One region of the Streptomyces sp. NPDC087215 genome, then DNA from elsewhere that is predicted to be linked to it. Evidence: riboswitches for the same ligand, from Rfam matches in the RefSeq annotation. Region 1 holds a riboswitch; the other holds the start of a gene.
What was found. Region 1 has a riboswitch for cobalamin ahead of ACIO92_RS00450 (prenyltransferase/squalene oxidase repeat-containing protein). Riboswitches for the same ligand answer to the same signal wherever they lie in the genome.
Positions count from the first base shown of each region.

Region 2: it holds a riboswitch for cobalamin, as region 1 does, so the genes downstream of both, metE (5-methyltetrahydropteroyltriglutamate--homocysteine S-methyltransferase) here and ACIO92_RS00450 (prenyltransferase/squalene oxidase repeat-containing protein) in region 1, are expected to answer to the same signal.

Region 1 is NZ_JBIUZD010000001.1:112,981-116,869, reverse strand. Features, by position in the region: gene ACIO92_RS00450 (prenyltransferase/squalene oxidase repeat-containing protein) at 1-1,758, opposite strand, end outside; cobalamin riboswitch at 1,869-2,006, opposite strand; cobalamin riboswitch at 2,120-2,198, shown strand; gene ACIO92_RS00445 (hypothetical protein) at 2,336-3,748, shown strand; gene ACIO92_RS00440 (DUF4430 domain-containing protein) at 3,823-3,889, opposite strand, start outside.
Region 2 is NZ_JBIUZD010000023.1:8,234-12,122, reverse strand. Features, by position in the region: gene metE (5-methyltetrahydropteroyltriglutamate--homocysteine S-methyltransferase) at 1-1,250, opposite strand, end outside; cobalamin riboswitch at 1,412-1,634, opposite strand; gene ACIO92_RS32335 (acyl-CoA thioesterase) at 1,746-2,234, opposite strand; cobalamin riboswitch at 2,307-2,459, opposite strand; gene ACIO92_RS32330 (hypothetical protein) at 2,691-3,248, opposite strand; gene ACIO92_RS32325 (GNAT family N-acetyltransferase) at 3,303-3,889, opposite strand, start outside.

The DNA of each region.
Region 1 (3,889 bases):
GGTGTCGTCGTGGCCGGTGGCGGCGAGCGCGTAGGCGCCGTCGATGGTCAGGCCGTACTCGGCGAAGCCGCGCCCGGCCTCGTAGTAGCGGCCCCTGACCAGCCGCTGGTGGTCGGCGAGGTAGGCCGAACCCTTCCTCAGGTCCGGGCCCTCACCCGCCGGGGGAGCGGTGGGCTTCGTCGTGGGCGGAGTGGTCGGGGGCGTGGTCGGCGGGGTCACGGGCTCCGGGGTGGTCAGCGTCACCAGATCGCTCTTCGCGCCCGCGACGACCGCCGCGGTGGTCGCGTAGAGCAGCGGGTCCGTGCCGCCCTCCTCGAAGGCGAAGCCGCCCCCGGGGAGCTGCTGCCGCGAGAGCCAGGAGACCGCCGCGTCCGCGTGCGCCCTGTCACCCAGGGCCCGCAGGGTCTGGGCCGCCCAGCCGGTGGCGTGGGCGCTGCCCGGGACGCTGTACGAGGCCGCGGGCCAGGCGCCCGTCCGGAACTGGGCCTTCTTGAGCGAGGACCGGGCCCTGGTCACCACGGGGGTGTGACCGCCGGCCGTCTGGAGCGCGAGGGCGACGAGGGCGGTGCTTCCGGCCTCGCTCTCGCACGGCTGGCCGTCCAGGATCAGGAAGCTGGGGAATCCGCCGTCGTCGCACTGGAGCCGGGCCAGCCGGGTCACGGCGTCGGCCGGTGGCTTCACCCCGCCGCTCAGCAGCGCGATCACGGCCAGGGCCTGGCCCTCGGTCTGCCCCGTCGTACGGAAGTCGCCCCGGGTCGCGCAGCCGGGGACGGGTTGCGGCGCGTCGGAGCCGCTGAGGCAGACGTTCGCCAGCAGATCGCCGAGGAGGTCGTGGCCGCCGAAGGCCCGGGGGTCCTTGCCGGTGGCCTCGGCGACGAGCGCGAGGCGGGCGGCGGCGGTGGCGTCGGGCGCCTCGTCCTTCCCCGCCGGGTAGGCGTACGCCTCGGTGTGCTCGGCCCTGCCCAGGTAGTCGGCGATCCTGCGGGTCGTCGGGTTCGCGTCGCCGAGGGAGGCCAGCGCGTAGGCGACCTCGGTGGTGGCGAGGTAGTTCGGTGCCGTGTCGCCGTCGACGACGACACGCTGCCCGTTCGTCAGCCGCTCCGTGAGCCAGCGGGTCGCGGCGGACAGGTCGACCCGCCCCGGGGGCACGTCCGGCGCGGCCGGGTCGCCCGGGGCGGGCGGGTCGCCGCCCGGCGGGCGGACGTCGTCGGGGGTGAAGGTGGGCCTGCCCCTGGTGCCGCCGATGTCGGTGCCGCCGAAGACCCAGGCGTCCACGTCGCCGGGCTTGAGGGTGCGCGACATGGCGCCCAGCGGGCTGTACGTCCACCTCCGCTGGCCGGGGGAGGCGATCCAGTACGACCAGTAGGCGGTGGCCTGCGGGGTGAGGACGCAGTCCTCCTCGGCGGGGGTCGGGTGCTGCTTGCCGTTCTTGAAGACGCTGTTGCCGATGCGGCAGAGGAACCCGGGACCGTCGTGTCCCGTTCCGGTGGTGCCGAACCCGCCGGACCTGAGCAGTTCGTAGCCGGTGGTGGGGGTGGTGTCGCAGCCGCGGACCACCGGGCCGCCCCAGTGCCCGAAGTCCACGGCGACGACGGCGCCCTTCGTGCGGGTGCACTTCTCGACCGGAGCGGCCCCGGCCGACGGGGCCTGCGTGAGGAACACCACTCCGGCGCCGAGCGTCAGGAAGGTGGCGGTCAGGAGGGACAGCGGTCGCCGTCCCGCTCCCGGCCGGCGTTTCGCCTGCTGTTCGGTCCCCACCGCGGCCCCTCGTCTCTGCCGGGCGGCTGCGTGCGTGGCGACGCGCCCCCACACGGCGTGGTGCCACGGGGAGGCGCTGATGACCACGCCGTAGTCCGCGACGGCGCTCTTCGTACCGATGTCCCAGCCCCAGGCATTCCGACTCGCCCGGCGGGGCCGGGCCTACGGTTGCGGGTCAGTGCCGGAGTTCGACCGGCTTCCCCTGGTGCTGAATGAATGTCAGCCGGAGTGCAACACGGATCAGTTCAGGCCGTCAAGACGGTCCGCGCCCGGTCCCCGGCGCCGGACCGTGAGCTGCCGCGACAGAACCCGCCACGGCTGGCGGTCCCTCGACCACTCGGGTAGCGTCCTGGGCTGCCACATGGGGGAATCCGGTGCGAGGCCGGAGCTGACGCGCAGCGGTATGGGACGGCGGGGGCCGCTCCCGAGCCCGAATGCCCATACGGCGATGCAGTGCAGGAAGCCGTACCACGCGTTCCGGACGGCGGCCCCCGGCCATGCCCGGCCGTGCTCCCCCACGGCGGCACGCGGCATGACCCCGGAGCGGTCGGCGTCCGCCGATCTCCAGGAGCAGGCCATGTCCCGTCCCCGCACCTCCCGCCGCCTCGCGCTCGCGGTGCCCGCCGCGCTCGGCGCCCTCGCCCTCACCGCGCCGCTCGCCCTCGCGACCTCCACCCCCGCGCAGATCGCCACGTCCAGGACCAACGGCGTCGCCTACCTCAAGTCCCTCCAGGCGGCGGACGGTTCCTACGCCGGATCGGGTCTCTCCAACGAGTGGGCGTTCAGCGCCTTCGCCGCGTCCGGGACGGCGGTCGTCGACGTCGCCCCGGGCGGCGACACCACCAAGAACGCCAGGACCGTCTACCGCAACCTGCTGTCCACGACCGCCTGGCCGTCGGCGACCCCGGTGGTCACCGACTACGAGCGCGGCACGCTCAACGCGTACGCCGCGGGCATCGACCCGGCCCGTGTCTCCGCCTCCCGCAACCTCGTCGCGGACGTCTACGCGTACTGGCAGACGGCCGAGCCGGGCTACTTCGGGCCGTCCGCGAACTTCAACGGCACCGTCTTCGCCGCGCTCGCGCTGGGCGGCGCGAAGACCCAGGCGGGCACCGCCCGCGTCCCGCAGGCGCTCAGCGACGCGCTCGTGGCCAAGCTGCGCGCCAACCAGCACAACGACGGCGGATGGACCTACCAGAAGGTCGAGGGCAACCCGACCGGCATCAACTCCGCGAGCGACATCGACATGACCGGCGCCGCGATGGCCGCCCTGTGCGCCTCCGGGGTGCCCGGCACGGACACGGACGTCGTCCAGGCCAAGAACTTCCTGAAGGGCAAGCTGGTCAGCGCCTCGGGAGCCTTCAACTCCCTCTACGGGGTCAACACCAGCTCCAACGGCTGGGGCGTCGCGGGCCTCAACGCCTGTGGGATCAACCCGCAGTCGGCGGAGTTCACCACCGTCAGCACCAAGACGCCGGTCGACTTCCTCATCGTCAACCAGTTCTCCCCGGCGGGCGGCTTCAAGTACAAGCCCGCCGACACCGCTCCCTCCGCCTACGCCTCGATCGACGCGCTGCGCGCCGTCGCCGGAGGCGGCTTCACCACGGCTCCGCCGGTCCCGGTCACCCCGGGCGCGACCCGGTGGGCGGCCCAGTCCGCCTTCACCCCGGGCACCGCCACGAAGCTGGCGCTGAGCGTCGACGACGGCAGCGGGAACCTGAAGGTCTGCTCGGTGTCCTTCACGCCCACGGCGACGACCACCACCCTCGGAGAGGTCCTCGCCGCCGCGACGACCGCCTCGACCCCGTCCGGCTGCGTCACCGGCGTCACCCCCTCCTCGGGCACCGGCGCGATCACCACGCTCAACGGCAAGGCCGACAGCGGTGCGAACACCTGGAAGGTCGGCGTCGACGGCTCGGCCTTCGCCGGAGCCCTCAGGGAGAAGACGGTGAACGTGGGCGACACGATCGCGCTCCGCTGGGGAGCCTGATCTCCCCGGGGGCGGGGGCCCATGGCGCCGGGCCCCCGCCCCCGGCCCTGACGGAGTCCGGAGTCCGGAGTCCGCTAGAACGCGGTCCAGGTGAAGGCGACTTCGTCACCGGCGTTCAGCTTGAACTGGCAGCCGCCGACC
Region 2 (3,889 bases), on a different contig from region 1:
GTGTCGGTGACGGCCGCGACGCGGGCGCGTACGGCCGGGTCGCGGGTGAGGGGGGACTCGGCGCGGGAGGAGAGCGCGGCACGGTTGGCGGCCAGTTCACCGGCGATGGCGTCGGTGCCCCGGGAGAGTCCGGCGGCCAGGGTGACGGTCTCGGCGGTCTTCTGCCGGGCGAAGGCCAGCCAGCGCAGGATCTGCGGGTCGATGTCCTTCTCGGCCGTGGCGTCGAGCGGCACGTGGAGCAGCGAGCAGGAGGCGGAGACGTCCACGCGGTCCGCGAGACCGAGGAGGGTGCCGAGGGTGGTGAGGGACTTCTGGAGGTCGTCGGCCCAGATGTTGCGGCCGTCGACCACGCCCGCGACGAGTCGCTTCCCCGGCAGTCCGCCGACGGCGGCGAGCCCGGCCAGGTTGGCGGCGGCGGGCCCGGTGAAGTCCAGGGCGAGCCCCTCCACGGGCGCCTTGGCGAGGACCGGGAGGGCGTCGCCGAGCCGGTCGAAGTAGGAGGCCACGAGGATCTTCGGCCGGTCCTCGACGGCGCCGAGGTCACGGTAGGCGCGGGCGGCGGTGTTCAGGTCGGCGGGCGTGCGGTCCTGTACGAGGGCGGGCTCGTCGAGCTGCACCCATTCCGCGCCCGCCGCGCGCAGGTCCGCGAGCACTTCGGCGTACACGGGCAGGAGCCGGTCCAGGAGGGTCAGCGGCTGGAAGTCCTCGGCCACCCCCGGAGCGGGCTTGGCGAGCAGGAGGTAGGTGATCGGTCCGACCAGGACGGGACGGGCGGCCAGACCGAGGGCGAGGGCCTCCCGCAGCTCCGTGACCTGCTTGGTGGAGTCCGCGACGAAGACGGTGTCGGGACCCAACTCGGGTACCAAATAGTGGTAGTTGGTGTCGAACCACTTGGTCATCTCCAGCGGGGCGACATCCTGGGTGCCACGGGCCATGGCGAAGTAGCCGTCGGTGACGTCGGCGGCCACGGCGTCCCGGTGCCGGCCGGGGACAGCGCCCACCATCACGCTGGTGTCCAGGACGTGGTCGTAGAACGAGAAGTCGCCGGTCGGCACCTCGGCGATGCCCGCCCCGGAGAGTTCGAGCCAGTTCGCCCGGCGCAGTCCCGCGGCGACGGCATGGAGGGCGTCGGCGGTGACCCGGCCCTTCCAGTAGCCCTCGACCGCCTTCTTGAGTTCACGGTCACGGCCCTGACGGGGGTAGCCGTACACGGTGGCGCGTGCCGCCGGGGCTGCGGACTTCGTGGTCACGGAGATCTCCTTCACGAGATGGATCCCTGAGGTCCGGAGACCTGACGAGACGCGGAAGGAGTGACCGGAAACGGAGGGACGCGTGCGCGGCATGGCACGGCTGTACGCCCGTATGGTCGCCGACCCGCCCTCGAGGTCACCGGATGACCGCGCGCGGAATCGTCCGCGTGCGGGCAACGGGCAGGTCTTCGGACTCGCGGGCGCGTTCTCCTGGGGGAGTTCACCTAGTGGCCGTCGCTTCCCAGGTCCGGTGTCTCGGACCCAGTGCGTATGACGGCGGTCGTTCCCGCTCACCGCTGCGGGGCAGTCCCGGATTCCCACCGGGTTCCCTCTTGCGACGCTCCCGTCTGGCGGACGGGGCGAACCAGCTGCACGCGCCAGGGTACGGGTCGCGCCGGACGAGCGCCGGATGTTGTCCGAATCCCGGACGGTCCCTGACCTGATCCGTACGGCACGGGGCCGCGGCCCCCGGAGGGGCGGCGGCCCCGGCTCCCCTCAGGACAGGCCGGGCAGCGCCGTGACGAGGGCGGGCACGGGACGCGGACCGCCGTCCGCGTCGATCGCCACGAAGGTGAGGAAGGCCGTGGCCACTTCGGTGACGGGACCGGAGTCGTTCCAGCGTTCGGCGGTCACCCGCACGCCGACGGTCATGGAGGTCCGTCCGGCCCGTTCGAGCCCGGCCTCCACGCTCAGCAGGTCCCCGGCCCGTACGGGGGCCAGGAACGTCATCCGGTCGACGGACGCGGTCACGGCGGGCCCGCCGGCGTGCCGTCCGGCGGCGGCCGCGGCGGCGTCGTCGATGAGCTTCATCATCACCCCGCCGTGGATGGTGCCGTACAGATTGGTGTCGTGGTCGCTCATGATGTGGGCGAGGACCACCCGGGAGTCGTCCGGGGTCTTTCCCGGACGGGGAACGGGATTACGGGCGGGGCTGGGGGTGTCGGTGGGGTCTGCGGCAAGGCCGGTGACGGTGGGATCTGCCACGTCAACTCTCCTTCGCGAGTCGCGGCTCGGCGGTTCCGCGCGCACGGGGTGTCCGGCGCGCGGACAGCGGGCAGGTCTTCGGACTCGCGGGCGCGTTCTCCTGGGGGAGTTCACCTAGTGGCCGTCGCTTCCCGGGTCCGGTGTGCCGGGCCCAGTGCGTATGACGGCGGTCGTTCCCGCTCACCGCTGCGGGGCAGTCCCGGATTCCCACCGGGTTCCCTCTTACGACGCTCCCGCCTGGCGGGCGGGGCGAACCAGCTGCCCCACCAGCCTACGTGCCGTCCACCGCACGGCGGTCCGGGCGAGCGAGGACGTACCCCCGCCGACCCGTGGGAGCACCCCTCCCCCGCCGGGCCGCCCCTCCCACCGGTCCGGGGCCTCTCCTCGGTCACACCGACGACGCGTACCGTGCGCGCGGCCGTGTGATCGTTCGCACGGCGATCCGCCGGACAGGCGCTACCCGAGACCGGAGGCCCTCAGGACGGAGCGGGTCGTCTCGGTGTCGACGCGGAGCGCGAGCCGTGCCAGGTCGGCCGTGCCGTGGGCCAGGGTCCCCCGCCGCCGGGCCGACAGCGCCGCGGACTCGATCCTCAGCCACAGGACCGGATTGTCCAGGAGGACCCGGAGGTCCACCTCGGCCCACCCGCCCTCCCCGTCGCGCAGGCGCAGCCGCCGGGCGGTGCCCGTCGGCCACGCGACCGCCGTGATCCGGTCGGTGCGGACCGTCCTGGTGAACCACAGCCCCCGGACCGTCAGCAGCCCCGGCGCCAGGCTGACCCGTGCGGGCAGCAGGACCACGAACAGCAGCGCCGACAGCGCGATCCAGCCGAGGGCGTGGGACAGCGGCAGCCCGTACGCCCCGGCGTCGACGCCCAGTGACGTCCCCAGCAGAAGGCCCGCGCAGACGGCCGCCGCACGGGCCTCGCCCGGCCATCCGCTGTCGTGCAGGACGTCGGAGGAGGGACCGGGCACGGGGGCGGAGCCGGGTGCGGGAGTACGGACAGGAGGCTGCATGGCGCCGACGCTAGGACCCCGGAGCGCCCCCAACAGCCCCGGACAACGCGGTGTTTACGCGGCGGCGGGCAGATTTGACGTCCCGCTGACGGTGGTGGCGGTGAAGGGCCCGGTCGAGTGGTGGACGTACTCCCGCACCAGCCGGAAACCGGCCGACCAGCCGAGCAGACGGCTCGCCCGGTTCTCCCGCGAACAGCTCCAGGTCGCGGTGTGCCCGCGCGCGGCGACATCGGCGGTCAGGCCCTCGACACAGGCCAGACCGAGGTGCTGCCGCCGTTCCCCGGGGGCGGTGGCGCAGGCCACGTCCTCGTACCGGCTCCCCGTGAACCGGGCGCACGCCACGGCGAGGACCCGCCCCTTGCGGAAGGCCGCCCAGGCGTGCCCCGAGGCGGCGAGCGCTGCCGGGCCGCCCCAGGTCGCGTGGACGCGGTCGAGGTCGGGGGCGACCGCGGCGAGCGCGCGGGCGTCCCCGGCCGTCAGCCGACGGACCGTCACCCCGCGCGGCAGGCGCGGCGGCATCCCGGGCTCGCGGTGCACGTACAGCATCCGGTCCCAGGGGTGCAGACGGTCGAACGCGGCGGCCAGCACCGGCAGGAACCGTGCCGACGCCTCCACGTGGTGACCGGCCAGCGGGGCCAGGT